One region of the Caloramator sp. E03 genome, then DNA from elsewhere that is predicted to be linked to it. Evidence: riboswitches for the same ligand, from Rfam matches in the RefSeq annotation. Region 1 holds a riboswitch; each other region holds the start of a gene.
The links. Region 1 has a riboswitch for S-adenosylmethionine ahead of FDN13_RS01240 (homocysteine synthase). Riboswitches for the same ligand answer to the same signal wherever they lie in the genome.
Positions count from the first base shown of each region.

Region 2: linked by a shared signal. The riboswitch ahead of metK (methionine adenosyltransferase) and the one ahead of FDN13_RS01240 (homocysteine synthase) in region 1 are both predicted to bind S-adenosylmethionine.
Region 3: linked by a shared signal. The riboswitch ahead of FDN13_RS11465 (methionine ABC transporter ATP-binding protein) and the one ahead of FDN13_RS01240 (homocysteine synthase) in region 1 are both predicted to bind S-adenosylmethionine.

Region 1 is NZ_CP040093.1:232,436-235,721, reverse strand. Features, by position in the region: gene metF (methylenetetrahydrofolate reductase [NAD(P)H]) at 1-415, opposite strand, end outside; partial or broken gene FDN13_RS01240 (homocysteine synthase) at 443-1,731, opposite strand; SAM riboswitch class I at 1,835-1,947, opposite strand; gene rsxC (electron transport complex subunit RsxC) at 2,341-3,286, shown strand, end outside.
Region 2 is NZ_CP040093.1:1,286,435-1,289,720, reverse strand. Features, by position in the region: gene FDN13_RS06410 (ATP-binding protein) at 1-216, opposite strand, end outside; tRNA gene FDN13_RS06405 (tRNA-Val) at 527-602, shown strand; tRNA gene FDN13_RS06400 (tRNA-Thr) at 608-683, shown strand; tRNA gene FDN13_RS06395 (tRNA-Tyr) at 689-773, shown strand; SAM riboswitch class I at 1,262-1,363, shown strand; gene metK (methionine adenosyltransferase) at 1,428-2,618, shown strand; gene nagA (N-acetylglucosamine-6-phosphate deacetylase) at 2,650-3,286, opposite strand, start outside.
Region 3 is NZ_CP040093.1:2,387,530-2,390,815, reverse strand. Features, by position in the region: gene FDN13_RS11475 (carbon starvation CstA family protein) at 1-480, opposite strand, end outside; gene FDN13_RS11470 (hypothetical protein) at 502-1,002, opposite strand; SAM riboswitch class I at 1,163-1,261, shown strand; gene FDN13_RS11465 (methionine ABC transporter ATP-binding protein) at 1,454-2,449, shown strand; gene FDN13_RS11460 (methionine ABC transporter permease) at 2,451-3,128, shown strand; gene FDN13_RS11455 (MetQ/NlpA family ABC transporter substrate-binding protein) at 3,141-3,286, shown strand, end outside.

The sequences.
Region 1 (3,286 bases):
AAAAACCGTTCATTTTAACAATTTGAGAGATTAAATCCTTTGCATACATATATGACATACAGCTATTGGAATCTAAATCTTTTGGTAAATCTCCTCTTAGTGCAAGAATATTGTCTATACCATTATTTTTAAGATGATGTAGAATTTCCTGTATTTCATTTCTTGAAGAAGCTATACATGTAAGATGTGCAAGAGATTCTATTCCATAGTTATTTTTAATGGTAGATGCGATTTCAACAGTTCTATCTCTATTTCCTCCACCGGATCCGTAAGTTACGCTGATAAAGTCGGGGTTTAAGTCTTTCAGCTTTTCTATTGTTTCATATATAGTGGATATAGGATATTCTTTTTTTGGAGGGAATATTTCAAAGGATATAACAGGCCTTTTTTGATTAAAAATATCTTTTATAAGCAATAATATCACTCCTATCCTAATGTTTATTTAACGAGTTGCTTTATGTAATGCTTGATCTATGTCATAAATTAGATCATCTACATCTTCAATTCCTATTGAAAGTCTTATCATGTCAGGGGTAACCCCACATGCTTCTTGCTCTTTTTTAGATAATTGAGAATGAGTAGTACTTGCAGGATGAATAACAAGAGATTTAGCATCTGCAACATTAGCAAGAAGTGAAAAAATTTCAAGACTCTCACTGAATTTTTTACCAGCTTCTGCTCCCCCTTTAACACCAAATGTAAATATAGAGCCAGCACCCTTTGGAAGGTATTTTTGAGCTAAATGATAGTATTTATTTCCTTTCAAACTTGGATAGTTAACCCATGATACAAGGGGGTGATTGTTTAAAAATTCAGCTATTTTTTTAGTATTTGATACATGTTTTTCTACTCTCAATGAAAGTGTTTCAAGTCCTTGTAAAAGTAAAAAAGAATTAAATGGACTAATTGAAGCTCCTGTATCTCTTAATAGTTGTACCCTTGCTTTTACAATATAAGCTTGTTTTCCAAAAGTTTCATAATAATTAATTCCATGATAACTTGGATCAGGCTCTGACAAACCTTTAAATTTACCACTTGCAGCCCAATCAAATCTACCCGAATCAACAATTACACCACCAATTGATGTTCCATGACCACCTATAAATTTCGTTGCAGAATGAATTACTATATCTGCACCAAACTCAATTGGTCTTATTAAATAAGGAGTTCCAAAAGTATTGTCAATAATAAGAGGAATTCCATTTTCATGAGCTATCTTTGCAACCTCTTCAATATCAACAAGGTTTATTTTGGGTTACCTATTGTTTCAATGTATATAAGCTTTGTTTTTTCAGTAATTGCTTTTTTAAAATTATCAGGGTCATCGGAATTAACGAATATAGTTTTGATTCCTAATTTTGATAATGTATAATTAAATAGGTTATATGTTCCTCCATAAAGGGTGTTGGAAGATACTATCTCATCTCCACAGCTAGCAATATTTAAAATTGCATAAGTAATTGCAGCTGATCCAGATGCTACGGCTAAAGCCCCAACTCCTCCTTCAAGGGCTGCTATTCTTTTTTCAAAGACGTCAGTTGTTGGATTCATCATTCTTGTATATATATTTCCGGATTCTTTTAAAGCAAATAAGTTAGCTGCATGATCTGAATCGTTAAAAACATAAGATGTAGTTTGATAAATTGGAACAGCTCTTGAACCTGTTGCAGGATCTGGTTGCTGACCTGCATGAACTTGCAACGTGTCAAATTTTAATTCTCTTTTACTCATAATATATCTCTCCTTCTATATAAAATTTTATTAACCAAAAATAAAACCTCTTTCATCATAGTATGATGAAAGAGGTTATTGTACTTTTAATAAGAGCCTTCCTCTCTCATCTTTCGCTTGTTTTATCAAGCGCAGGAATTGGCACCTTTCAGGCAAATGAGCCTGTAGGTTGCCGAGGCTTCATTGGGCCAGTCCCTCGACCTCTCTTGATGAGAATTTAATATAAATAATTTTGTTCAATATTAGCATTACTTTATAACTTTGTCAAGTATTTTTTATATGCAGACATCATATAAACTTAAGGTTTACTTTTTGAATATTTACAACTTAAAAGAGTAGTTTTTTATTTAAAATGCAAAATTACACTATTTATTATAGGAATTGATACAGAAGCATATTTTAATATTGATATATAAATTAAGCATGGTATAAGTATAGCATTTATTGTATGAAAATTAAAACATAATGCATTTAGTTAATAAAATAACTATGTTGCAATGGCTATTATAATAATATAAAATAAAAATTGTATGGTCGAATGTTGTCACCGTATTGGATGGGATTAACATTAGATGTGCTTCATTTTCAAAAAAGAATGGAGGATTTGTTATGAGCGTTCTAACATTTAAAAAAGGGGTGCATCCACCTCATGGTAAGCACTTTACAGAACATAAGCCTATTGAATATTTATTACCAAAACAGATTCTTGTATTTCCAATGATACAGCATATAGGTGCTCCATGTGAACCTATAGTAAAGAAAGGAGATAGGGTATTACTGGGGCAAAAAATTGGAGAAGCTAAGGGATTTGTTTCATCTCCAATACACAGTAGTGTATCAGGAACTGTTAAAGATGTTGTACCAGTACTTCATCCAAATGGTTCAAAGGTACTTTCTGTTATCGTAGAAAACGATGGACTTTATGAAAAAGTAGAAGGTATGGAAAAAAGAGAGGACTATAAGAATCTTACAAAAGAAGAAATACTAAAAATAATACAAGAAGCTGGTATTGTAGGTATGGGAGGAGCAGGATTCCCAACTCACGTAAAACTTGCACCACCTCCTGATAAGAAGATAGATACAATAATTGTAAATGCTGCAGAATGTGAGCCATATCTTACATCTGACCACAGAGTTTTACTTGAAGAAACTAAAAGAGTTGTGGATGGTCTAAAAATCGCACTTCATTTATTCCCAGAAGCTAAAGGATACATTGGAATAGAAGATAATAAGATGGATGCGATTGAAGCAGTACAAAAGATAGTGAAAGATGAAAAGAACATAGAAGTTAAAGTTTTAAAGACTAAATATCCTCAAGGAGCAGAAAAACAGCTTATATATTCAATAACAAAAAGAGAAGTTCCATCAGGAAAGCTTCCTGCAGATGTTGGATGCATAGTTCAAAATGTGGAAACAATGGTTGCAATAGAAAGAGCTGTTCTTAGAGGAAGGCCCCTTATGAGAAGAATTGTAACTGTAACGGGCGGTGCTATTGCTGAACCTAAAAATCTTAATGTAAGGCTTGGTATGTCGTTTAGAGAACTTATTGAAGCTT
Region 2 (3,286 bases), 1.1 Mb from region 1:
AATGAGGGGGGATGGGTTATAGCCATCGAATCCAAGATTTACAGTAATAGCACAAAGATCAAACTTTTGTGGTGAAAACCTTTGATATAGCTTTAAAGCATATAAAAGTAGCATACTGTCTTTACCACCAGATAGACCAACAGCTATTTTATCGTTATCCTGTATCATATTAAAATCTTCAACTGCACGTCTTAACCTTCCAAGTATTTGTTTCAAATTAACACCGCCTTATTTAGTTTATAATAGTTTATGGAACATATATAATTTTATTTATAAAAGATTTACATAAGCATTATATATTAAAAGTTTTACCATGAAAATATACTTTGGTTTATTTTGAAGAGAGTATAATATATAAAGGAGTTAAAAAATGTTGATGTAAGCATAACATAGATTATAAGAGATAATAAAAGAATTATTAAGAATGGTGTATATAAATTAAAATAATAATTATATTTGAGGATTGATTTGTGCTTTGATATTATGTATACTAATTATTGTCGCTAAACGGTGCGGCAAACAAAAAGGGAGCATAGCTCAGCTGGGAGAGCATCTGCCTTACAAGCAGAGGGTCATAGGTTCGAGCCCTATTGTTCCCACCATATATGCCGGCTTAGCTCAATAGGCAGAGCAACTGACTTGTAATCAGTAGGTTATTGGTTCGATTCCGATAGCCGGCTCCATACGAGGAGGGATTCCCGAGTGGCCAAAGGGGGCAGACTGTAAATCTGTTGTCAGTGACTTCGATGGTTCGAATCCATCTCCCTCCACCAAAAGACGCTATATAGCGTCTTTTTTTATGTTTAAAAAATAGAGGGACAGTTACTTACTTTTTATACTTCATAGACAATTTAATGCAAGATAAAAAATTATTAATGGTCTTAAAAGATAATAACCTTTAGGGGATGAGGTTAATTTATTATTTATTTATAAATAATAAGTAACAGGTCATGACTAAAAGTAGCCACAACGACGACATGAAAAAGTTTTAGGCTTGTCAAAGGCAACAGCAGGGACGGTTACTTATTATATTAAATAATAGATAAAATATTTTATGCATGTACCCCTAATTTTGCAGATATTGTGTATAAAATAAGTAACCGTCCCTTGGCTTGTACTTTTTTCCTTTTTTGTAAATGGACATTTTCACACTAACCGTCCTCAAAAATCAAAAATGGAGAAAAATAAGTTTCTAACAATACCGTTGACATATTTAATTTATTATGATACTATTGCTTAGTAAAAATTAATATGTATTAAACTCTTATCAAGAGAGGTGGAGGGACTGGCCCGATGAAACCCGGCAACCTGCAAAAGAAAGGTGCCAATTCCAGCAGGATCTATGTATTCTGGAAGATGAGGGTTCTTGAAAAATAGACCTCTTCTAACAGAAGGGGTTTTTTATTATACATAAAGGAGGAAGAAAAATGGTTAAAAGATTGTTTACCTCAGAATCGGTAACTGAAGGTCATCCAGATAAAATATGCGACCAAATTTCTGATGCGGTACTTGATGCCATATTAGAGCAGGATCCAGAGGCAAGAGTTGCTTGCGAGACAGCTGTAACAACTGGAATGGTTCTTGTTATGGGAGAGATATCAACAAAATGCTATGTTGACATTCCAAGGATTGTTAGAAAGACGATTGAAGAGATAGGTTATACAAGAGCAAAGTATGGATTCGACTGTGATACCTGTGCAGTTATAACATCAATAGACGAACAGTCTGCAGATATTGCTCTTGGAGTTGATAAAGCCCTTGAAGCTAAAAAAGGAGAAATGGATGTTGCTGAAGCAATAGGTGCAGGAGATCAGGGAATGATGTTCGGATTTGCCTGCAACGAGACTCCTGAAATGATGCCTCTTCCAATTGCAATGGCTCATAGACTTTCAAGAAGGCTTGCTGAAGTTAGGAAAAATGGAACATTAGATTATTTAAGACCAGATGGAAAAACTCAGGTTACTGTTGAATATCATGATGATAAACCTGTTAGAATTGACGCAATAGTTGTATCAACACAGCACAGCCCTGAAGTTACAAGAGAACAAATAGAAAGAGATATCATAGAACATGTTATAAGAAAAGTTGTGCCAAATAATTTACTTGATGAGAATACAAAATACTATATAAACCCAACAGGAAGATTTGTTGTTGGAGGACCTCAAGGAGACTCAGGTCTTACTGGAAGAAAGATAATTGTTGATACTTATGGAGGCTATGGAAGACATGGCGGAGGAGCTTTCTCAGGAAAGGATCCAACAAAGGTTGACCGTTCAGCAGCTTATGCAGCAAGATGGGTTGCTAAAAATCTTGTTGCAGCAGGTATTGCCGATAAACTTGAAATTGAAGTTGCTTATGCTATAGGCGTTGCAAGGCCTGTTTCAATTGAAGTAGACACCTTTGGCACAGGAAAACTCCCAGATGATAAGATAGTAGAAGTTATAAACAAAGTATTTGACTTAAGACCAGCTTCAATAATTAAAAATTTAAACCTTAGAAGGCCAATATACAGACAGGTTGCAGCTTATGGTCACTTTGGGAGAACAGATTTAGACCTTCCATGGGAAAAGCTTGACAAGGTTGAAGCTATAAAGAAAGCAGTTGAGGAGTTAAAATAAAAATAGCCCAATGGGCTATTTTTATTTTACATTAAAATTTCATTTCCCCATTTACAAAAACATGTTTTATGTTAATATCATCATCAAATATTACTATATCAGCGTAAAAGCCTTCTTTTATGTATCCAATTTCATTATCAAGTTTAAGAAGCTTAGCAGGGTTTGAAGTAACCATCTTTATAGCATCGATTAAAGTGATGTTAAGGTTATTTACAGCATTATAAAGTGCTTTACTTAAAGTTAAAGTTGAACCTGCAAGTGTACCATCTTTTAGTCTTGCTTGACCATCTTTTACATATACATCTTGCCCTCCAAGACTATACAATCCATCACAAAGCCCGCATGCCATCATAGCATCTGATACAAGTATTATTTTATCTATCCCTTTAACTTTAAGAGCAACTTTTACAGCATCAAAGTGAATATGTACTCCATCCAGTATCATTTCTGCAGTAACATCACTATTAAATACTCCCCCAACTATATTAGGCTGTCTATGGTGAAATCCTGTCATGGCATTAAAAAGATGAGTGCAGTGCTTTATTCCAGCTTTATATCCCTTTATAAAGTCGTCATAATTTCCATTAGTATGTCCAACTGATGCTATTATTCCAATGCTATTTAGATTGGCAATCAGCTCAACTGCTCCTTCCTCCTCTGGTGCTATT
Region 3 (3,286 bases), 830 kb from region 1:
TTTTTGAGGATTAAAAGCAAATGTGCTTGCACAAATATCAGTAAATGCTGCAACAACAAGAACAAGAGTCAGCCATGCAAAAATATTAAATAACTTCTTACCTTTTTCACCGAGATTTGTTCTTATTATTTCACCAATTGATTTACCGTCATGTCTTATTGATGCAAAAAGTGAACCCCAATCGTGTACTCCACCTACAAAGATACTTCCAAGAACTATCCATAGATATACAGGGAGCCATCCAAAGATTGCAGCCTGTATAGGACCTGAAATAGGCCCTGCTCCTGCAATAGATGAAAAGTGGTGTCCTAATAGAACCTTTGCATTTGCTGGGCAATAGTCAATATCGTCCCTTAAAGTATGAGCTGGTGTCTTTCTTGATGGATCAATACCCCACTGCTTAGCAAGATATGAACCATAAGTTACATAAGCAACTAAGAACAGTATAATACCTAAGATGATTAGAACTAAGGAATTCATATAAAGACCTCCTTTTTTATTTTAAGGTGTAATTTGATACACCTTTTTTACGCTCTTACCCTGCTTATTTGTAATAACACTGTTATTTAAGAGGTCAACTGCAACAAACCTTACTTCACACCATCCATGCAAAAAGAACTTGAATGCTTTGCTGTACTTAAACTTTTTTATTTCCTTGACGCATTCGCTATCAATTTCATCTTTACATACAATAACCCCTGTTATATAAGTGCTCATGTGTTCCTTGTGAGGTTTTACATATCTTGCTACAGCATTTTTTAAAAAATTTTCAAATTCGTATACCTTTTCTAAACTCAAAGCTTCATAGCACTTAATAAAGCAAATTTCATTGTTTTCATAAGCATCTATTACATCCTTTTGAGTAATTAAGGTCCTTGCACATCTTTCAAAGTATTTAGCAAACATGTCAATTTCTGTACCTGATATATTTATATTCCTTTCAATGTCAAAATATCTACTAAATTTATTCTGTAAATTGTTTATATATACATTACATTCCACATTTATCACCTTTTATAGTATTCTACAAACACTTTGTATTTCCTGCTAAAAAATTTTGATTTTTTTAATATTTCTATTTAAGACTAATGTTATAAAAAAAATAGTTGACATTTTAGCAATTGCTTTTTATAATTAGCATGTAAGTTGAATATAAATTGTACTCTTATCAAGAGAGGCGGAGGGACTGGCCCTATGAAGCCCGGCAACCAGCATTATGCATGGTGCCAATTCCAGCGGTAGAAATACCGAGAGATGAGAGGGGATTGTAATAAGCCTCTTTCATTGAAAAGAGGTTTTTTTATTATCTTCATATCCTCAAAATCTCTTTTCATTCTCAAATTTATGTTTTTAATTTATTTTTATAATATTTTGCTAAAATTTATAAGTTTTAGCCTGTTAAATTTTTATTTTTGTACTTTATGTAATTATCATGTTAAAGAGGTGAAATAAATTGATAAATATTGTTGACCTAAATAAAACCTATACTCTAGATAATACGCAGTTTGAGGCCTTAAAAAATATAAATCTTACAATTAATGATGGTGATATTTTTGGGATAATCGGACTTAGTGGAGCTGGGAAATCATCTCTTTTAAGGTGTATTAATCTCATTGAAAAACCAACATCAGGACAAATAATAATTGATGGGAAGGATATAACATCCCTTAATTCAAAACAGATAAGAGAATATAGAAAAAAAATTGGAATGATATTTCAGCAGTTCAACTTACTTATGAATTTAAATGTTTTTGAAAACGTTGCTTTCCCTCTAAGGATATCAAAAGTTAGTAATTCTGAAATAAAAGAAAAAGTAAATGCACTATTAAAAATTGTAGAGCTTGAAGACAAAAGCAACTCCTTTCCATCACAGCTATCAGGTGGTCAAAGACAAAGGGTTGCTATTGCAAGAGCACTTGCTAATGAACCAAATATAATACTTTGCGATGAACCAACTTCTGCCCTCGATCCTTCAACTACTCAATCTATTTTAAACCTTTTAAAAAGCATTAATGAAAAATATAAAATAACAATAGTAATTGTAACTCATGAAATGTCAGTAATTAAAAGCTTATGTAAAAACGTTGCTGTAATTGAAAATGGAACTATTGCTGAATGTGGCAGTGTAATAGATGTATTTTCTAATCCAAAATCTTATACTACAAAAAACTTTTTAAAAGAAGACATTATAAATCAAATCCCTAAAGACTTTAATAGTAAAGGCAAAGTATTAAATTTAACATTTATAGGAGATGATGCTCAAAAGCCACTTATCTCAAATATGGTAAAAAAGTTCAATGTAGATGCAAATATAATATCAGGGAAAATTGATATTATTCAAAACACTCAAATTGGAAATCTTGTTGTTAACCTGACAGGTAAAGATGAAGATATTGACAAAGCTTTGAATTATCTTAAAGAATTTAAACTTAATGTTGAGGTGATATAAAGTGGAGCTTTCTAATATATATGCTTACTTAATAGATTTATTTAAAACAATATATCCATCTTTTATTGAAACTATATATATGGTATTTTTCTCAACGCTATTTGCTACTATTTTAGGATTACCTCTTGGGATAATACTTGTTATAACTTCAAAGGGTCATATATGTGAAAATGTTAAATTAAACCGCATTCTCAGTACTATTGTAAACATTGCACGTTCTGTACCATTTATCATATTGATAATAGCAATATTTCCCTTATCAAGAATAATAGTTGGCACAACAATAGGCTCAACAGCTGCAATAGTTCCACTATCCATTGCTGCATGCCCTTTTGTAGCAAGAATAGTTGAAAGCTGCCTTCTTGAAGTAAACTGGGGTATCATAGAAGCCTCACTATCAATGGGAGCAACAACTATGCAGATAATCTTTAAAGTCATAATCCGTGAGTCTATGCCTTCTTTGATATTGGGAATAACACTTACAATAATAAATATTCTTGGATATTCTGCAATGGCAGGAGCTATAGGAGGAGGTGGACTTGGAGATTTAGCTATAAGATACGGCTATCAGAGATTTCAAACTGATGTGCTGATAGCAACCATTTTAGTCCTTATAATTCTTGTAGAAATAATACAGCATACAGGAAATCTATTATCAAAAATTTTTGACAAACGATAGGAGGTTTTTTCAATGAAAAAAATATTTTCTCTATTATCAATCATTTTAGTATTAATTCTTTCTTTTACTGGATGTTCTTCTAAAGAAAGTTCTACAAATAAGCAAACAAAAAAATTAGTAGTTGGGGCAACACCAGTTCCACATGCAGAGATATTAAA